One region of the Lactobacillus sp. OTU4228 genome, then DNA from elsewhere that is predicted to be linked to it. Evidence: predicted binding sites of a transcription regulator. Region 1 holds the regulator's gene; each other region holds the start of a gene.
The links. The regulator NrdR, encoded in region 1, represses ribonucleotide reductase genes. The targets are predictions, from matches to a motif close to ACACNATATATNGTGT.

Region 1 (3,218 bases):
AGCTTGATGTGCCATTAATCGCTGATTCTGGTTGGGGCCACAATTGGTACGATGCAAAGTAGGTGATTAGATGCCTGAAATGCCCGAAGTTGAAACTGTACGAAGAACTTTAACTCCTTTAATTAAAGGAAAGACAATTGAAAAAGTAATTTTGTGGTATCCCAAAATCGTTGCGACCGATCATGACAAGTTTATCAATGAACTGCCAGGCAAAAAGATTATTCGCATTGATCGCTATGCCAAGTATTTGCTTATTCGCTTGAGCGACAATTTGACGATTGTTTCTCACCTGCGCATGGAAGGAAAGTATCACTTAACTACGCCGGAAGCGCCAAAAGATAAGCATGATCATGTGGAATTTATTTTTACCGACGGCACTGCCTTGCGTTATAACGATGTGCGCAAATTTGGCCGTATGCAGCTAGTTTTGACCGGAACCGAGCGACAAACAACTGGCATCGGTAAACTGGGCGTTGAACCCAATACGCCGGAATTTAATGAGCAGTATTTTTTGGGTAGTTTGAAGAGAAAAAAGAAGAACATCAAAAATGTCTTACTCGATCAAACTGTTGTGGCAGGTCTGGGCAATATCTATGTCGATGAAACCTTGTGGCAAAGCAAGATCCATCCCTTGAGTTTGGCTAACAAAATTCCTGCCGATAAAGTAGAAGATCTGCGTAAAAATATTAATGAAACCATCAAAATTGCCATAGAAAAGCGCGGTACAACTGTTCATAGCTATTTGGATGCAAACGGCGAAGTTGGTGGTTACCAAGAAATGCTACAAGTTTACGGTCACGCTGGTGAAGCCTGCCCTAGATGTGGCACGACTTTTGAGAAAATTAAAGTTTCAGGCAGAGGCACTACTTTTTGCCCACATTGTCAGGTGATATACAAATGACATACGTTTTAGCTTTAACTGGCGGGATTGCGACAGGCAAAAGCACCGCGGATCAATTTTTTAAAAAGCAAAATATTCCTATTGTCGACTGTGACGAAATAGCGCATGATTTAATGAAGCCAAAAAATGCTTCTTGGCAAGCAATTAAGGATAATTTTGGCGAAGAATATTTGAATGATGACCAAACGATTAACCGTAAAAAGCTCGGTCAATTAGTTTTTAGTAATAAAAGTGCGCTAAATAGACTAAATCAGTTGACTCATCCTCTAATTTTCGATAAAACAATACAAAAGATAACATCATATCAAAATGAAGATATGGTTATCCTTGATGCACCAGTTTATTTTGAATCTGGCTTAGATAAGAAGCATATTGCCAATAGTGTGTTGGTAATTACTTTGCCAGAATCTATTCAAATAGAGCGATTAAAACAAAGAAATAATTTAACTGATAAAGAAGCCAGAATGCGGATTAATAGCCAAATGCCGTTGTCTAAAAAAACACAATTGGCTGATTTTGTAATTGAAAATACTGGTACAATAAAAGAACTAGAAAGTAAACTAGAACAATTATTAAATAAAATCAAAAAAGAGGGATAGCTATGGAATGTCCAAATTGTCATCAAAATGCCTCCCGCGTTATTGATTCACGTCCTAGTGATGAAAACCGGGCAATTAGAAGACGTCGAGAATGTGAAAACTGTGGTTTCCGTTTTACGACCTTTGAGCGTATTGAAACGGCGCCTTTATTAGTAATTAAAAACGATGGAACGCGTGAACCGTTCAGCCGTAAGAAGATTTTGCATGGTGTAATGGCCGCAGGGCAAAAGCGTCCGATTAGTAGCGAACAATTCGAACAATTAGTTGACCATGTCGAAAATAAAGTTAGAAAACAAGGCGTAAGCGAAATTTCATCTAAGAAGATCGGTCAATACGTCATGGATGAATTAGCCGACTTGGACGATGTAGCTTACATTAGATTTGCTTCCATTTATCGTGAATTTAAAGATATGTCTAGCTTCATGAAGACGATGGAAGACATGATGGCCAAAAAGGGAAAGGGTAATTAGAAATGTTTGAGACATCTGATCCCAAGCATCTATATTATGTAGCCAATCGAGTTACGCTTTTTCCTGAAGACGAGCAAATATTGATCAAATTGTATCAGCCATTAGTTGGTGCTGTTGCGGTGGCTTTATATCAGACTTTAATCAGTGATTATGATCCATACGGCATTATTTCTGATTCTAAGGGTATTTATTCGCTGCAAGAACAACTGGATTGTAGCTTAAAGACGATGTTTACCTCGCTTCATAAATTAGAGGCCGTGGGGTTAGTTCAAACATTTTTGTCCGATAATGTTTTTAATAACGTCATCGTGTTTAAATTGCTTAAAGTGCCTAGTGCTGATAAGTTTTTCGCTACGCCGCTACTAGCGAGTTTGCTTAAGGAAAAAGTTGGCGAAGAAACCTTTCATGAATTAAGCCACAAGTTCGCTAAAGAAGCTAAGTTGCGGGAAAAGCCTATTAAGAATGCGCGCGATGTTTCGGCTAATTTCTTTGATATGTTCCGTTTGCCGGGGGATGAAGCAATCACTCCATCCAGCGATGTAATTGAGGCCGCCAAAGAAAACAAAGTTCATGAAGAAGAGGTGGCCCAAGTTAACGACAGGGATGCAATCGATTGGGACTTTATCAAAGAGCAATATGAGGTTTATCAAATTCCAGCTAGTGAAGTTGATAATAAGAAGAATCAAATTCGCTCTTTGATGCAGACGTATGGCTTGTCCGAAAAAGAATTCGTGGATGAGAGTTTGCCATGCCTTCATGGTTCGTATGAATTGAACATGCGCGACATTAGCAATACTTTAGCTGAGAACTACAAACGGATTAACACTAGAGAACACGTGCAAAAGCAGGTAAATGAAGGCCGTAAAAAGGCTTTGGCTGCGATTAAGGGCTTGGACGACAACGATAAGAAGTTGCTCAAGGAAGCCAATGAAAGCTCACCCGCTGAGTTTTTGTATAAGATAAAAACAGAAAAGGGCGGTATTGCCAGTGCAGGCGAGCGGCAGATTATCAATAATTTGCACACCCAGTATGGTTTGCCAGAAGATTTGATCAATATTCTGACCTATACTTGTTTGACTTACGATACTGTAGTGAACTCAAACTTGGCCTACAAGATCGCTAACGACTGGCTCCAACATGGCGTTGCAACCGCGGTTCAGGCTTTGCAGTACGTGAAGAAACGTCGCGATAGTTTTGGCAATGGCAATAATAGAAGATCTAGAAGAAACTATAACTATCAAAATAAGC
Region 2 (3,218 bases), on a different contig from region 1:
TTTTCAATTATTACCTGGGAAATTAAGCTTCGATTTGGATATCAGTTGATTTGTCCCAGTCCATTGGTAACTTACCAACTTCCTTCAATTTATCAACGATTTGATCAAGCACGATTTCACGATCTTCTTCAGAAGACATGAAGTCATATTTGTCACCATCAATTTCCATCTTTGGTGAGTAATCGTACTTGTCATACCATGGCTTGTAGTAGCGAAGCAATCTCTTGTAGTAGTCTTCAAGAGTTGAATCGTGGCTCAATTGTTCGTATGGACGGCCACGTTTTTGAATACGTTTAATCATTGTGTCGTAAGAAACGTTGATGTGAACAAGCAAGTCAGGGTTCTTCTTAGGCATTCTGTCTAATTCACCCATCATATTGTGTAAAAGTTCATAGTAAGTGTCGACTTCCTCAGGAGTGGCACGACCAATGTCAGCGTTCATTTGGAAGAAGAGCGCATCTTCATAGATAGAGCGGTCCAACACGTTATTATCTTGAGTCAATGCGTCTTTAATGCTGTGAAAACGTGTATTTAAGAAGTATACCTGCAATAAGAAAGCATATTTCTTAGGATCAGCATAAAAAAGTGGCAGAACTGGATTGTCGTCAACACTTTCATAAAATGGCTTAGTGCCTAAATATTTAGATAAAATACCTGTTAAACTGGATTTTCCGGCTCCAATTGGCCCACTTAAAACAATAACTGTCATCACGTTCCTTCTTTTTATTTAGTTTTATAAGTTACCTATTTCGTGCAACTTCTCGTCAATTTCTTTCAATACTTCCCTTTGAGCATCAATGCTAGAAACAAAATCGAGTTTATCACCATTGATAGCCATCTTAGGTGAAGCATCATATTGTTCATACCATGGTTCATAATATCTAAGTAATCTAGCATAGTAGTCCTTCAAACCTGGATCTGTACTAATTTGTTCAAAGGAACGACCACGTTTTTTAATGCGCTTAAGCATGGTATCAAGTGAAACATGGATATAGATAAGCAAATCGGGCTTCTTGCTTGGATTGCCTGGCGTATCTTCCATCATATTTTCAAGCAAATCGTCATAGATCTTAAATTCTGTAGGATCTGCGACCTTGTTATCGGCGTTCATCTTGAAGAAAAGTGCATCTTCATAGATAGAACGATCGGATACGCTGTTCTTATCTTGAATAGCTTGATTGATTTGAGCTAAACGGTGGTTAAGCAAATAAGTGTTAAGCAAAAAGGTGTAACGCTTCATATTTTTATAGTAGAGGGGTAAAACAGGATTGCTGTCAACGCCTTCGTAAAATGCTTGCGTACCTAAATGTTCTGCTAAAATACTGGTTAAACTGGATTTTCCGGCCCCAATTGGCCCGCTTAAAACAATAACTTGAATCACATTCTTTCTTAAATACCAGATATTGGACAATTAATAAGTTTAATACAAGATATTGTGGCACACAAGCTCTTTTTTAATTCTGTTTCACGCGAAAAAGTCAAGGGTAGAAATGAAAAATCGGATAGGAATGAAACATAATTCAATTAGAACAGAAAAATTGTAAAAAATGAAGTTATCTAAAAATAAAGCAGATAATTCTAGTACTCAAAAATCCCGGATTTAAAATTAACAAAAATAGCTAGGTCTTCTACGATTGTAGAAAGCCTAGCCTTTTATTTTTAGAGATAAATTGTCATTTAGTTCTTGTATTTGTCGTCTAGCTCTTGAGCTGCAGCCTTATCAACAATAACAGTTACATCAGGGTGCTTTTGTAAAATTGATGCAGGAACGTCTTCAGTAATAGGGCCTTCAATCATTTCTTTGATTGCTTGAGCTTTCTTTTCACCAAATGCCATCAAAACGATCTTCTTAGATTGCATGATGTTAGCAGTACCCATGCAGATAGCGCTCTTTGGAACTTCATCTTCGTTGTCGAAGAAACGAGCGTTAGCTTCAATAGTGTTTTCAGTTAATTTAACTTCGTGAGTACCGATGTCAAATGGAGTACCTGGTTCGTTGAAGGCGATGTGGCCGTTACGACCGATACCTAATAATTGGATGTCGATAGGATTGTCCTTAATAATTTGGTCGTATTCTTTGCAGAATGCTGGAATATCTTTTGCCATACCATCTGGAACGTAAGTCTTCTTGAATGGCTTCTTGTCGAATAAGTGCTTTTGCATGAAGTAGTGGTAACTTTGAGGATTGTCTGGTGTTAAGCCAACATATTCATCAAGGTTGATACTAGTAAGATCTTCACAATTAAGGTCGCTCTTTACCCAGTTTTGGTAAAGTGTTTCAGGGGTAGAACCGGTTGCTAAACCTAATACCTTAGCACCGTTCTTAATACCTTTTTCAAAAATTTCGAATGCTTTTGCTCCGCCTTGAATTTTGTTTTCTGTAACAATAACTTTCATAATAAATCCTCCTCATTTACTGGTCTAGTCCATTGTAAAATGGAATAGACCATTTTGTCAATTAAATAAAAAGAAATATTCTTAACTATGTTAGAATTTGAGTAAAGGAAGTGAATAAGGATGGATTTTGAAAAATTAACGGGATTAGGTATAGGTACATGGAATATTGGTGAAGAACCCAGAAAAAAAGATGAAGAAATAGCCGCAATCCGTTATGGACTGGATCATGGGATAAACATTATTGATACAGCCGAGATGTACGGTGAAGGTAAAAGCGAGAAGTTGGTAGGTGAAGCCATTAAAGGCTATGATAGAAGCAAATTATTTTTGATTTCAAAATTCTATCCCTATCATGCAACGCCAGAATTAGAACGGCAGAGTTTGGAAGCTAGTTTGGAAAGACTAGGCACAGATTATTTGGATCTCTATTTACTTCACTGGCGTGGCAATCATCGCTTATCTGATACAATTCGTGGCCTTGAAGCTTTGCAAAAAGAAGGTTTGATTCGTCATTGGGGTGTTTCAAACTTCGATACTAGCGATATGAAGGAACTTTTCACGGTACCTGGTGGAGATAAATGTTTTGCCAATGAAGACCTGTACAATTTAAATGAGCGAGGAACCGAGTATGACTTACAAGATTGGCAAAAAAAGCATGGTGTAAGTTTTATCGGCTACTCACCGTTTAATTCGGGTGCTGGCGATACGATTCGCATTACACGTAATTTGAAAATTGTTGCGCGTGATCATGGCGTTACGCCACATCAGATTATGCTTGCTTGGACAATGCGCAATGGCAATGTTTTAGCTATTCCTAAGGC
Region 3 (3,218 bases), on a different contig from region 1:
TTTAGTCTTTTCCTTAGGAGTTTCCTCATTTGAAGTATCACCAGTTGCTGATACTTGCTCAGTAGTCGTCTCAGTACTTTGAGTTTCGAGCTGACTTGTGCCTTCAGTTGAAGTTGTATCAACAGTTGTGTCATTAGTTGCTACAGATTCAGGATTGGTAGATGCAGTTTCAGTTGATGTATCTGTTACTACATCATTTGAAGTTTCAGTACTTTCATCTGAAATCACTTCACCATTTTGATCTTCAGTACTATTAGTTCTTTGTTGCACGCTAATTCTTACCTTAGTCTTTTCAGAACTAAGAACATTTGCGCTTTCTACTTCAGCAATCTCATCTTCACGATATCCTGCAGCCTTAACAACATGAGTGTTTGCGCCTGTCATAATTCCAACACCCAAAAGTGCAGAAGCCGCACCAGCCGCAGCTTTCTTAGCTCTAGGGCTCATTTCCTTATGATCTTCGTGATTCTTGTGATATCTCTTCATCTTCTTTTTAAAATTTTTCTTAGATGTCATTTTCATGGCCTCCTATTGTGTATACGTATCAAATTAATTATACTTTTGATACGTATACATTATCATGAAACCGCTTTCATTAATAGTGACATATCGTCTCTTTTAAAATTTCTTAAAGCTTTTCAGAAAACACTTATGTACAAAAAAACGCCACCGAAATTCGATAACGTTTCCTTTTTATATTGAATTGATTCTTAGCTGATTACTAGTTTCTAATTTCCTTAAGTCCAGATTTACGACGGCCCATGTTGAACCATGGTGAAACAGTAAACGCCAAAACATCGTTAATGACGTAAATCAATGAGTTGATAGCCATTGCCAAGTTGGCATCCCCTTGCGCATAAGTGATACCCCAAAGAATCAATTGGAAAATACCACTTGCAGTCCACCAGAAGTATTGGTTGTTGTAACGCATGAAGCACATGATACCAGCAGTAAGTGAAATAGCAAAACTGATAGCGTCAACCCAAGGACGTGGGTCATTAGTGAACTTACCAATTAAGAAGCCTGATACCAAGTAAACGGCCAATGTACCAACGATGGCGATGACCCATTCTCTACCACCAAACTTTCTCAAGTGGTTCTTAGTATCATCATTCCATGATCTTACTGACAAGATAACTGGCAAATCCAAAGTTGCGATATAAGCAATTTGTTCAAAAATAGAAAGATAATTCTTGGCTGACCAACCAGCATAGATGAAACATGCTGCTGAAATCAATCCTAACCATCCATTAATTGCCTTAGTGGCATTAATTGCCAATACACAAAGCGTACCCAAAAGAGTACCAATAAAAGTGATCAAAGTTACGCTAGTAACCTTTGCTTGAATAAGTAACGCTAACTGAAAACCAAATGCGAAAAACCATAAACAATAGTTTTGTACTGGCCACCCCTTTAATTGATTAAACAGCCAAACAAAATAATTCTCATGTCTTTCCATATATACAAACTACTCCCTTTTTATTTTAGGTTCACAATATACTATATATTGTGCCTTATCCGCTCTTTTATTTAAAAAGCATCGCTATCTAGTATAGTGGACTCAAAATTAAATACAAGGATTGACATTTTTTTGATTTGCGTTAGTACCATAATTTTTTATTTGTTAAGTTTTTTAAAGCGCTTTTATTTTTATTTTCATAAATGACATCATGTCATATAATGTATACAAGAAAGGAAAAATAATATATTAATTATGTGCTACGGAGGTACTAAAAATGTTCAAGACAAAGAAAACGCAATTTGCTATTCGCAAATTGGCTAAGGGTGCTGTTGCAGTGTTATTAAGTTTCGGCATACTAGCTGGTCCTAGTGCGCCAATTGTCTCAGCAGCCTCTGAAGCAATTCAAAATGAAATGACTGATGATACAACTTCAAATGAAGTAACAAGTGATACAACTTCAGTAGTAGAAGAAAGTGTTCCTGTAGAAAATAATACAGCAGACACTTTAACTACTGATAATACTGAAGTTTCAGCTAATTACTCTGAAAATACTGATGATAGTACTACAACTACTGTGCAAACTGATACAGATGTATCTACTCAAGAAAAAACAGATCCAGAAACATCTGTTAATACTGAGCAACCAATTCAAACAGAAGAAGCTGAAAGTACTACTCCAGTTGAAGATATAAATTCAAAATCTGAAGAAAATGTATCTCAAAATAATAATATTAATACTTCTAAAGAAGGTACAAATAAAAAAGATAAACCAAATATCAATGAAATGACCAAGGAAGAATTGGCAGATCATATTAAAGATTTGGCAGATAAACATCCTTTAGGTATCGCTGGTATCTTCCATATTTTCGGTAATGAAGTGACCCAAAATGGTCATATTGCAGGTAATATTGCTGCAGATAAACTTTCTGGTACAAATTTTGGTACCAATTCAAATGCAACCAATAATTTAACCAACGGTGATATCCACTATGTTGGCAATCTCAATGGACTTAACAAAATCGATGGTGACAACAAAGTAGTCATCTTTGGACCAGACATTGAATACCGTTCATTTGAAAATGATGGAGCAATTGAAGTTAACTATGGAACTGCAGAAAAACCTGACTGGAGAAAAGTAGATATTCCTTATAACCACATTGTTCAAGCCGATCAAAAAATTGATATTCAAGGCGAACTAGATAAATTAAGTCAAAAGTCAGATAACTGGGCTAGTCAAGCACAGACTGAAGGAGTTAAAGCCGATTTTAATGATCTCAACAATAGTTGGACCGATGTTTCTGAGGCTATAAAGAATGCTGGCGACAGTAAGGAACCTATTTATGTAACAATTGATGCCGCACACCTTTCAGGCGACAAACGTAATATTACGATCAAAGGTATTCCTGCTGGTGCTGAAGCTCCAATGATTATTTTAAATGTAATTAATATTCAAGGTGGAGATTTAACAGTTCAAACTCACCTTGTACTGGAATATGCTGATGGTAATAATATTGGCGGTTCTTCTGAAACTCCAAATCAATTTAATAAATTGCTCTGGAACTTCGGTACAGATGTTAATAAATTACATTTTGCTGGAGACTACCATTTGGGAAGTGTTCTAGCAACCAACGCTCATATTACAAATGCTGTTAACATTGACGGTAATATTATTGGTAACAAAGTTACTGTTAGTGGTGAAACACACCGTTGGGACTTAACACCACCATTCGTAGAATTTGAAGAACCTGAAAAGCCT

Region 2: a site for NrdR is predicted at 1,424-1,439, ahead of BN1206_RS08950 (deoxynucleoside kinase). Genes of this name have one in related genera too.
Region 3: a site for NrdR is predicted at 1,498-1,513, ahead of pnuC (nicotinamide riboside transporter PnuC). Genes of this name have one in related genera too.

Annotation. Positions count from the first base shown of each region.
Region 1 covers NZ_CDLD01000034.1:96,543-99,760, reverse strand. Annotated here, with positions in the region: gene polA (DNA polymerase I) at 1-62, shown strand, start outside; gene mutM (bifunctional DNA-formamidopyrimidine glycosylase/DNA-(apurinic or apyrimidinic site) lyase) at 71-901, shown strand; gene coaE (dephospho-CoA kinase) at 898-1,500, shown strand; gene nrdR (transcriptional regulator NrdR) at 1,503-1,970, shown strand; gene BN1206_RS07115 (replication initiation and membrane attachment family protein) at 1,973-3,218, shown strand, end outside.
Region 2 covers NZ_CDLD01000041.1:37,277-40,494, reverse strand. Annotated here, with positions in the region: gene BN1206_RS08955 (deoxynucleoside kinase) at 23-709, opposite strand; gene BN1206_RS08950 (deoxynucleoside kinase) at 734-1,381, opposite strand; gene nagB (glucosamine-6-phosphate deaminase) at 1,678-2,397, opposite strand; gene BN1206_RS08940 (aldo/keto reductase) at 2,518-3,218, shown strand, end outside.
Region 3 covers NZ_CDLD01000038.1:25,960-29,177, forward strand. Annotated here, with positions in the region: gene BN1206_RS07735 (mucin-binding protein) at 1-516, opposite strand, end outside; gene pnuC (nicotinamide riboside transporter PnuC) at 722-1,459, opposite strand; gene BN1206_RS09810 (collagen-binding domain-containing protein) at 1,737-3,218, shown strand, end outside.